DNA from 2 places in the Kocuria oceani genome. Region 1 is predicted to be linked to the other one. Evidence: riboswitches for the same ligand, from Rfam matches in the RefSeq annotation. Region 1 holds a riboswitch; the other holds the start of a gene.
What was found. Region 1 has a riboswitch for S-adenosylmethionine ahead of PU704_RS18815 (acyl-CoA dehydrogenase family protein). Riboswitches for the same ligand answer to the same signal wherever they lie in the genome.

Region 1 (4,576 bases):
TGACCGCCATCACCCTCAACGGCCGCCCGCACGTCGTCGGCGGGGACACCACCGTGGTGGACCTCGTGGCCGAGACCGTCGGGCGGCCCCTGGGCCCCGACGGCGCCCCGCTGGACGGCCGCCGGCTGGGCGTGGCGGTGGCGGTGGACGCCGCCGTGGTCCCGCGCAGCCGCTGGGGCCGCACCCCCGTGGCCGAGGGACAGGCCGTCGAGATCATCACCGCCGTCCAGGGAGGCTGACATGACCCACCCCGCATCCCACCTCGCGCCCACCGTGGACCCGATCGTGCTCGACGGCACCGAGCTGTCCTCCCGGCTGATCATGGGCACCGGCGGGCTCAGCTCGCTGCACACCCTGGAGCAGGCCCTGCTCGCCTCCGGCACCGCGCTGACCACCGTGGCCCTGCGCCGCTACGCCCCCGGCCACGGCGACTCGCTGTTCGCGATGCTCGAGCGCAACGGCATCCGGATCCTGCCCAACACCGCCGGCTGCTACACCGCCCGGGACGCCCTGCTCACCGCCGAGCTCGGCCGCGAGGCCCTGGAGACCGACTGGGTCAAGCTGGAGGTCATCGCCGACGAGGACACCCTGCTGCCCGACGTGGTGGAGCTGCTCGACGCCACCGAGCAGCTCGTGGCCCGCGGCTTCCGGGTCTTCGCCTACACCTCCGACGACCCGGCCGTGGCCCGCCGTCTGGAGGACCTCGGCGCGGCCGCCGTGATGCCCCTGGGCGCGCCGATCGGCACCGGGCTGGGGATCCTCAACCCGCACAACATCGAGCTCATCGCCTCCCGTGCCTCGGTGCCCGTGGTCCTCGACGCCGGCATCGGCACCGCCTCCGAGGCCGCGCTCGCCATGGAGCTGGGCTGCGACGCCGTGCTGCTGGCCAGCGCCGTGACCCGGGCCCAGGACCCGGTGGCCATGGCCACCGCGATGCGCCACGCCGTGGCCGCCGGGCGGCTGGCCGCCCGCGCCGGCCGGATCCCGGCCCGCCGGCACGCCCAGGCGTCCTCGCCGATGGCCGGGCGGATCGACACGGACGCGCCCGACGCCGGTCCGTCCGCCGGTGCGTCCGCCGGTCCGGCGGACGTCCCGCGCGGGGACTGGGCGCCCGTGGGGGAGCGCCCGTGAGCGCGCTGCCCCCGCTCGTGGAGCCCGGCCCCGAACTGACCCGTGCGGAGCTCGAGCGCTACGCCCGGCACCTGACCCTGCCCGGGATCGGCCCGCTCGGCCAGCGCCGGCTCGGCAGCGCCCGGGTGCTCGTGGTCGGCGCGGGCGGACTGGGCGCCCCGGCCCTGCAGTACCTCGCCGCGGCCGGCGTGGGGACGCTGGGGATCGTCGACGACGACGTCGTGGCGGTCTCCAACCTGCAGCGCCAGGTGGTGCACCGCACCGCCGACGTCGGCCGGCCCAAGGCGGAGTCCGCCGCGGAGGCCGTGACCGCCCTCAACCCGCTCGTGCGGGTCCGCACCCATCCCTGCCGGCTCACGGCGGACAACGCCGTGCGGATCCTCGGGCAGTACGACCTCGTCCTCGACGGCGCGGACAACTTCGCGACCCGCTACGTGGTCAGCGACGCCGCCGCCCTGACCGGGATCCCCTGCGTGTGGGGCTCCATCCTGCGCTTCGAGGGGCAGGTCAGCGTCTTCTGGGCCGGCCACGGGCCCACCTACCGGGACCTCTACCCCGAGGCGCCGCCGGACGGGGAGGTGCCCAGCTGCGCCGAGGGCGGGGTCTTCGGCATGCTCCCCGCCACCGTGGGCGCGGTGATGGTCACCGAGGCGGTCAAGCTGATCACCGGCACCGGCGAGCCCCTGCTCGGGCGGGTGCTGCTGCACGACGCCCTGGCGATGACCTGGCGCGAGATGCGCCTGGACCCGGACCCGGACGCCGCCCCGGTCACCGCCGTCGCCGAGCCCGTGGCCGTCCGTCCGCCGGCCGGCGGCGCGGAGCCCGCCGAGACGGTCGCGGCGGGCGAGCTGGCCCGGCTGCTGGAGCGGCGGGCGCGCGGAGAGACGGCCTTCGTGCTGGTCGACGTGCGGGAGGACTGGGAACGGCAGCTCCTGGCGATCCCCGGCGCCGTGGCCGTGCCGCTCCAGGAGCTGCTGGACCGGGGGCCGGACGCCCTGCCGCCGGAGGCGCGCGGCGCGGACCTCGTGCTGCACTGCAAGGCCGGCGCCCGCTCGGCGACCGCCCTGGCCGCGCTGCGCCCGTTCTACGCCGGGCGGGAGGAGCGGATCCGCCACCTCGAGGGCGGGGTGCTCGCCTGGGCGGAGCAGGTGGAGCCGGACCGGCCGCGATACTGAGCGGATGCGCGGCGCTCCCCTTCTCCGGCCGGGCGGGGTCCCGCGGCGGATTCCTACACCACCCGGGAGGACATGACCGTCTGTGACGTCAGCATGACATCCGACGACATGCGGCCGTCATCGGGTGGCTCCGCACCCCGGCGGTCTGGTGCGATGTCATCCGTCCCATTCAGAGCGGCCGAGAGATCTGGCTCGACGACGCCGCAGCAACCCGTCCTTCGCAGGGGTCAGGGTGCTAAGGCCAGAACCGATGGAGATCCCGGATCTGCAGTCGCTCCGTGACGTCGGCCCCCGCGCTGCCGCCACCGGGCCCGCCCCTGGCGTGACCGCACGGCCGGCCCTCCTCGGTGCGACCGAGAGGACCACCGCATGACCCGCACCACGGCCGAGAGGACTCCCACCCGTCCCGGCGCCGGCACGGACCCCGCCGGCACGGACCCTGCCGGCACGGACCCTGCCGGCCTGCCGGTGGACTACGCCGGGCTGAAGGAGCGCTTCGGGCCGCTGTTCACGGAGATCGCCGCCGGCTCCCTGGACCGGGACCTCCGCCGCGCGCTGCCCTACGAGGAGGTCGGCCGGCTGGACCGGGCCGGGTTCGGCGCCCTGCGCGTCCCGGCGGCCCACGGCGGTCCCGGGGTCAGCATCGAGGACTTCACCCGGCTGCTGGTCGACCTGGCCGAGGCCGACTCCAACATCGCCCACCTCTACCGCTCCCACGCCGGCTTCGTGGAGTCCCTGCGCTTCCTGCCCCGGGAGCTCCAGGACGTCTGGTATCCGCGGGTGCTGGCCGGGGCCACCGTGGGCAACGCCTCCACGGAGAAGGGCGGCAACGCGCTCGGCACCCTGAACACCGTGCTGCGCCGCACCGCCGAGGGGTGGGAGATCACCGGCCGGAAGTTCTACGCCACCGGCTCCGTCTTCTGCGACTACACCCGCGTCTCGGCCGCCCTCGACGGCCGGGACGGACGCCGCTTCGCCGTCGTCGCCACGGACGCCCAGGGGGTCACCCTCGAGGACGACTGGGACGGCTTCGGGCAGAAGCTCACCGGCACCGGCACCGCGGTCTTCGACCGCGTGCGCGTCCCGGACGACGCCGTGCTGGACCGCGCCGCCGGCAGCGCGGAGGCCGTCCACGAGGCCGCCTTCTTCCAGCTCGTGCTGCTGGCCGTGCTGGCCGGCGTCGCCCGCGCCGCCCGGCGGGACGCCGTGGAGACCATCGCCGGCCGCCGGCGGACCTTCAACACCGGGCTCGGCCTGCCGTTCCGCGAGGACCCGCTGATCCAGGAGGCCACCGGCCGGATCTCCGCCAAGGCCTTCGCCGCCGAGGCCACCGTGCTGCACGCCGCCCGCGCCCTGGACGCCGGGATCGCCGCCGCCGTCACCACCGGCGCCGACCGGCCGGACTTCACCGGCGCCCTCCCGGCGGCGCTGCACGGGTCCGAGATCGCCGTGGAGCACGCCCAGGTCACCGTGCCGGAGCTGGCCCTCGGCGCGGCCCAGGACCTGTTCCTCACCGTGGGCGCCTCCGCCACGTCCACCGCCAAGGGCCTGGACCGGCACTGGCGCAACGCCCAGACCGTGGCCACCCACAACCCGATCGCCTTCCGCGCCCGCGCCCTCGGCGACTACCTCATCAACGGCACCCTGCCGGAGGGCCTGAACGCCATCGGCGACGCCAGGACCGGTGCCGGGACCGACGCCGACCGAACCCCAGGAGCCTGACGCATGTCCACCCCGCCCCCGACCACGATCCCGGCCCCGACCGCGGCCGCCGCGGGACGCACGAGCGTCGTCCACGGCAAGAAGCGCGTCCTGGCCTCGGCCTTCGCCGGCACCACCATCGAGTGGTACGACTTCTACCTCTACGGCACCGCCGCCGCCCTGGTCTTCAACGTCCAGTTCTTCCCCATGGCCACCGAGCTCGGCGGCATCGTCGCCTCCTTCGCCACCCTCGCCGTCGGGGTGATCGCCCGGCCCCTGGGCGGGATCGTCGCCGGCCACCTGGGCGACCGGATCGGCCGCAAGGCCCTGCTGGTGGCCTCCCTGCTGCTCATGGGCGTGGCCTCCACCCTGATCGGCCTGCTGCCGACCTACGAGGTGATCGGCTGGTGGGCCGTCGTCGGGCTCGTCGTCCTGCGCATCCTCCAGGGCCTGTCCGCCGGGGCCGAGTGGGGCGGCTCCGCGCTGCTGAGCGTGGAGCACTCCCCGGCCCGGCACCGCGGGTTCTTCGGCTCCTTCACCCAGATCGGCTCCTCGGCCGGCATGCTGCT
Region 2 (4,576 bases), on a different contig from region 1:
ACCGTCGCTGCGCCGGCTCGCCGAGGCCACGGGGGAGAGCGCGTTCCTCTCGGCCCGCCGCGGACCCGAGACCGTGTGCCTGGCCCGGGTCGAGGGGGCCTTCCCGATCCGCTCCCACGTGCTGTACGAGGGCCTGCGGCTGCCGCTGGGCGTGGCCTCGGCCGGCTTGGCGGTCCTGGCCCACCTGCCGGACGCGGAGGTGGAGCGGATCCTCGCCGCCACGCCCGCCGCCCGCGCCGAGTGGGGCCCGCTGCACACCCCCGAGCGGATCCGCGAGCTGCTGGAGGACGTGCGGCGGGAGGGCTTCGCGGTGAACCCGGGACTGATCGTGGAGGGCAGCTGGGGCATGGCCGCGGCCGTCTTCGACACGACCGGCGCCCCCGTCTACGCCCTGAGCCTCACCGGGATCGAGCCCCGCTTCGCCGGGGAGCGCCGCGGGCTCCTGGGGCGGGCGCTGCTCACGGAGGCCCACCGGCTCTCCCGGGAGCTCGGCCACCGCTGAGCGGCCCCCGGCCCGCTCAGCGCGCCGTCCAGCCGCCGTCCATCGTGTAGGACGCGCCGGTGACCATGGCGGCGTGCGGTCCGGCCAGCCACGCCACGAGGCTGCCGACGTCCTCGGGCTCCACGAGCTTCTTCACCGGCGTCTCGCCGAGCATGATCCGCTCCACGACCTCGGCCTCGGGGATCCCGTGCACCCTGGCCTGGTCCGCGACCTGCTTCTCCACCAGCGGGGTGCGCACGTAACCGGGGTTGACGCAGTTGCTGGTCACCCCGTGCGCCGCCCCCTCCAGGGCCACGGTCTTGGACAGCCCCTCGAGGCCGTGCTTGGCCGCGACGTAGGCGCTCTTGTAGGGGGAGGCCCGCAGCCCGTGCACGGAGGAGATGTTCACGACCCGCCCCCAGCCCCGCTCGTACATGTGCGGCAGGGCCGCGCGCACCAGCAGGAACGGGCTCTCGAGCATGAGCACGAGGATCCGGTGGAAGTCGGCGGGGTCGAAGTCCTGGATCGGGGCGACCTTCTGGATGCCGGCGTTGTTCACCAGCACGTCCACCTCCAGACTCAGCCCGGCCAGCGCCGCGGTGTCGAGCAGGTCGACGGCCCACGCCCGCCCCTCGAGCTCGTCCGCGACCCGCTGCGCACCGGCCTCGTCGACGTCGGCCACCACCACGTGCGCCCCGGCGCCCGCCAGAGCCCGGGCCGCGGCCAGCCCGATGCCGCTCGCTCCACCGGTCACCAGCGCGGTGCGGCCCTCGAGGCCGTGGTCCTGGAACATGGGGAACCTTCCTTCCGTCCGCCGCGCCCACAGGGTCCGGGGCACCGGTCACCGTCACGGTATGTGATCCGGAGCACGACGGCGAGCAGGGACCCGCGCGTCACACGGCGTCATGCCCGTCACGCGGCTCCCGAATGGCGCAACGTCCCGGCCGTGGGATTGGATGGGGTCGTCACCATCCAGAGCGGCCGAGAGACCTGGCTCGACGACGCCGCAGCAACCCGCACGGACGGCCCCGCGCCCTCCGCCCCGGTGCTACCGCCAGGACCGATGGAAAGGACAGCGCCCCATGCTGCACAGTGCCGACCGCATCCTCACGTCCCACGCCGGGTCCCTCCCCCGGACCCCGGAGCTGCTGCAGGCCAACGAGGCCCGCCTCCCGGGCGCGGCCGGTACCGAGGAGTTCGACCGCCTGCTGCGGGACGCCGTCGTGGACGTCGTGCGCCGCCAGCGCGAGGCCGGCATCGACGTGGTCAACGACGGCGAGTACGGCCACGCGATGACCCACTCGGTGGACTACGGCGCGTGGTGGACCTACTCCTTCGACCGCACGGGCGGGCTCGAGATCGTCGACGACAACGACATCCACGTCCCGAAGCGCTCGGCCCCCGGCAGCGTGGTGCTCACGAGCTTCCTGGACCGGCGGGACCTCGCCGCCTTCCACGACGCCTACACGGACCCCTCCTCCGGCATCCACCTGGCCGACCCCGACCTGCCGCCGCCCGTGTTCCCGGCCGCGACCGGCCCGCTCTCCTACACCGGCCAGGCCGCGGTGGCCTCCGACGTCGCGGGCCTCACCGCCGCGCTGCGGGAGACGGGGGCGGCCGAGGGCTTCGTCGCCGCCCTGTCCCCCGGCTCGGCCGCGCGGATCGGCAACCACCACTACGCGAGCGAGGAGGAGTTCCTCTACGCGTGGGCGGACGTGCTGCGCGAGGAGTACACCGCGATCCTCGACGCCGGCCTGGTGCTGCAGATCGACGACCCCTCCATCGCCGAGTCCTGGGACCAGATCAACCCGGAGCCGGCCGTCGAGGACTACCGGCGCTTCGTCCAGGTACGGGTGGAGGCCCTCAACCACGCCCTGCGCGGCCTGCCCCAGGATCGGATCCGCTTCCACCTGTGCTGGGGCTCCTGGCACGGCCCGCACACCACGGACCTCGAGTTCAGGTACCTGGTGGACCTGCTGCTCTCGATCGACGCGGGCGCCTACTCCTTCGAGGGCGCCAACGCCCGGCACGAGCACGAGTGGAAGGTCTGGGAGGACCACGCCCTGCCCGAGGGCAAGCTGATCCTGCCCGGCGTGGTCTCGCACGCCACCAACGTCGTGGAGCACCCCGAGCTCGTCGCCGACCGGATCGAGCGCTACGCGAGGCTCGTGGGGCGCGAGAACGTCATCGCCTCGACCGACTGCGGCCTGGGCGGGCGGGTGCACCCGCAGATCGCGTGGGCGAAGCTCGAGACGCTCGCCCGCGGCGCCGAGCTCGCCTCGCGCCGGCTCTGGGCCTGAGCGCCCCGCTTCCCCCCGCCCCCGCCACCCTTCCCCGCTGCCCGCCCCCGCCGCCCCACTCCGAGGAGCACCTCCATGACCCTGCAGAACACCGACCGCGTGCAGACCACCCATGTGGGCTCCCTGCCCCGGATCCCCCGCCTCCTGGAGGCCAACCGGCAGCACGCCCAGGGGGCGATCACGTTCGAGCAGCTCACGGACGAGCTCGCCACGGGCGTCGAGGACGTCGTGCGGCGCCAGCGGGAGACCGGCGTGGACGTCGTCAACGACGGCGAGTACGGGCACACGATGTCCAGCGCCGTCGACTACGGGGCCTGGTGGAACTACTCCTTCTCGCGCCTCGGAGGGCTGACGCCCACGGACGAGGACCGGTGGGCGTCCACGGAGCGCCGCCGCTCCTCGCCCGGACACGTGGTGCTCACCAGCTTCCCGGACCGCCGGGACCGGGAGCGGTTCCGGGAGGCGTACGAGGACCCGGCGTCGGGCATCCTCACCGGGCGCTCCTCGACCGCGCAGCCGAAGATCACCGGGCCGCTGACCTACACCGGCCAGGAGGCGGTGGCCTCCGACGTCCGCAACCTCAAGGCCGCCATGGCGGCCACGGGCGCGGAGACCGGGTTCGTCGCCGCGCTGTCCCCCGGCTCCTGCGCGCGCGTGACCAACGAGTACTACCGGACCGACGAGGAGCTCGTGTACGCGTGCGCCGACGCGATGCGGGAGGAGTACCTGGCGATCACCGGCGCCGGGCTGATCGTGCAGATCGACGACCCCTCCATCGCGGAGTCCTGGGACCAGGTCAACCCGGAGCCCACGGTGGAGGACTACTTGGCGTTCACCCGGCTGCGCGTCGAGGCCCTCAACCACGCGCTGCGCGGGATCCCCGAGGAGCAGGTGCGCTTCCACCTGTGCTGGGGCTCCTGGCACGGCCCGCACACCACGGACCTCGAGCTCAAGCACCTCGTGGACCTCATGCTGACCATCGAGGCCGGCGGCTACACCTTCGAGGGCGCCTCCGCCCGCCACGCCCACGAGTGGAAGGTCTGGAAGGAGCACCCGCTGCCCGAGGGCCGGGTGATCATCCCCGGAGTGGTCTCCCACTCCACGAACGTCGTGGAGCACCCCGAGCTCGTCGCGGACCGGATCGAGCAGTTCGCCTCGGTGGTCGGCCGGGAGAACGTCGTCGCCTCGACCGACTGCGGACTGGGCGGACGGCTGCACCCGCAGATCGCCTGGGCCAAGCTGGAGTCCCTCACGGCCGGCGCACGCCTGGCCTCGGAGCGGCTGTACGGCTGAGCGGATCCCGGCCCGGGCCGCAGGAGCACCCGGACGGCAGGCGCATCCACGGCCGTTCGTGCCCGGCCGATTCTCAGCCCCCTCGCCGACGGGCGGGCTCCGTCACAATACCGGCGCGGCATCCGATCGTGGTGCATCCATAGTGACAGGTGTCACTTTCCTCCGTAAGATCTCCTTGAACTACCGAACGTTCGGTTATTAGGCGTTCGGTTCCGCCGAGGACGACCCCGTCCCCGACCACACTGGAGATCCCATGGCGCACGCTGACACCGCCCCGGCAGGGCGGCACGAGATGTCCCACGAGGAGCGCAAGGTCCTCGCGGGCACGCTCGTGGGCACCACCATCGAGTGGTACGACTTCTTCATCTACGCCCAGGCGGCCGCCTTCGTCCTGGCCCCGCTCTTCTTCGAGCCGCTGGAGTCCGCCAACGCCGGCCTCGCCCAGGTCGTCGCCTGGGCCTCGCTGGGCATCAGCTTCCTGTTCCGCCCGCTGGGCGCCGTC

Region 2: another riboswitch for S-adenosylmethionine. It lies ahead of PU704_RS01575 (cobalamin-independent methionine synthase II family protein); the one in region 1 lies ahead of PU704_RS18815 (acyl-CoA dehydrogenase family protein).

What each region holds. Positions count from the first base shown of each region.
Region 1 covers NZ_JARAMH010000030.1:10,579-15,154, reverse strand. The annotation lists gene PU704_RS18835 (FAD-dependent oxidoreductase) at 1-3, shown strand, start outside; gene thiS (sulfur carrier protein ThiS) at 1-239, shown strand, start outside; gene PU704_RS18825 (thiazole synthase) at 241-1,131, shown strand; gene moeB (molybdopterin-synthase adenylyltransferase MoeB) at 1,128-2,306, shown strand; SAM riboswitch class I at 2,469-2,563, shown strand; gene PU704_RS18815 (acyl-CoA dehydrogenase family protein) at 2,676-4,028, shown strand; gene PU704_RS18810 (MFS transporter) at 4,032-4,576, shown strand, end outside.
Region 2 covers NZ_JARAMH010000001.1:316,659-321,234, reverse strand. The annotation lists gene PU704_RS01585 (IclR family transcriptional regulator) at 1-502, shown strand, start outside; gene PU704_RS01580 (3-hydroxybutyrate dehydrogenase) at 519-1,274, opposite strand; SAM riboswitch class I at 1,447-1,551, shown strand; gene PU704_RS01575 (cobalamin-independent methionine synthase II family protein) at 1,564-2,781, shown strand; gene PU704_RS01570 (cobalamin-independent methionine synthase II family protein) at 2,857-4,074, shown strand; gene PU704_RS01565 (MFS transporter) at 4,328-4,576, shown strand, end outside.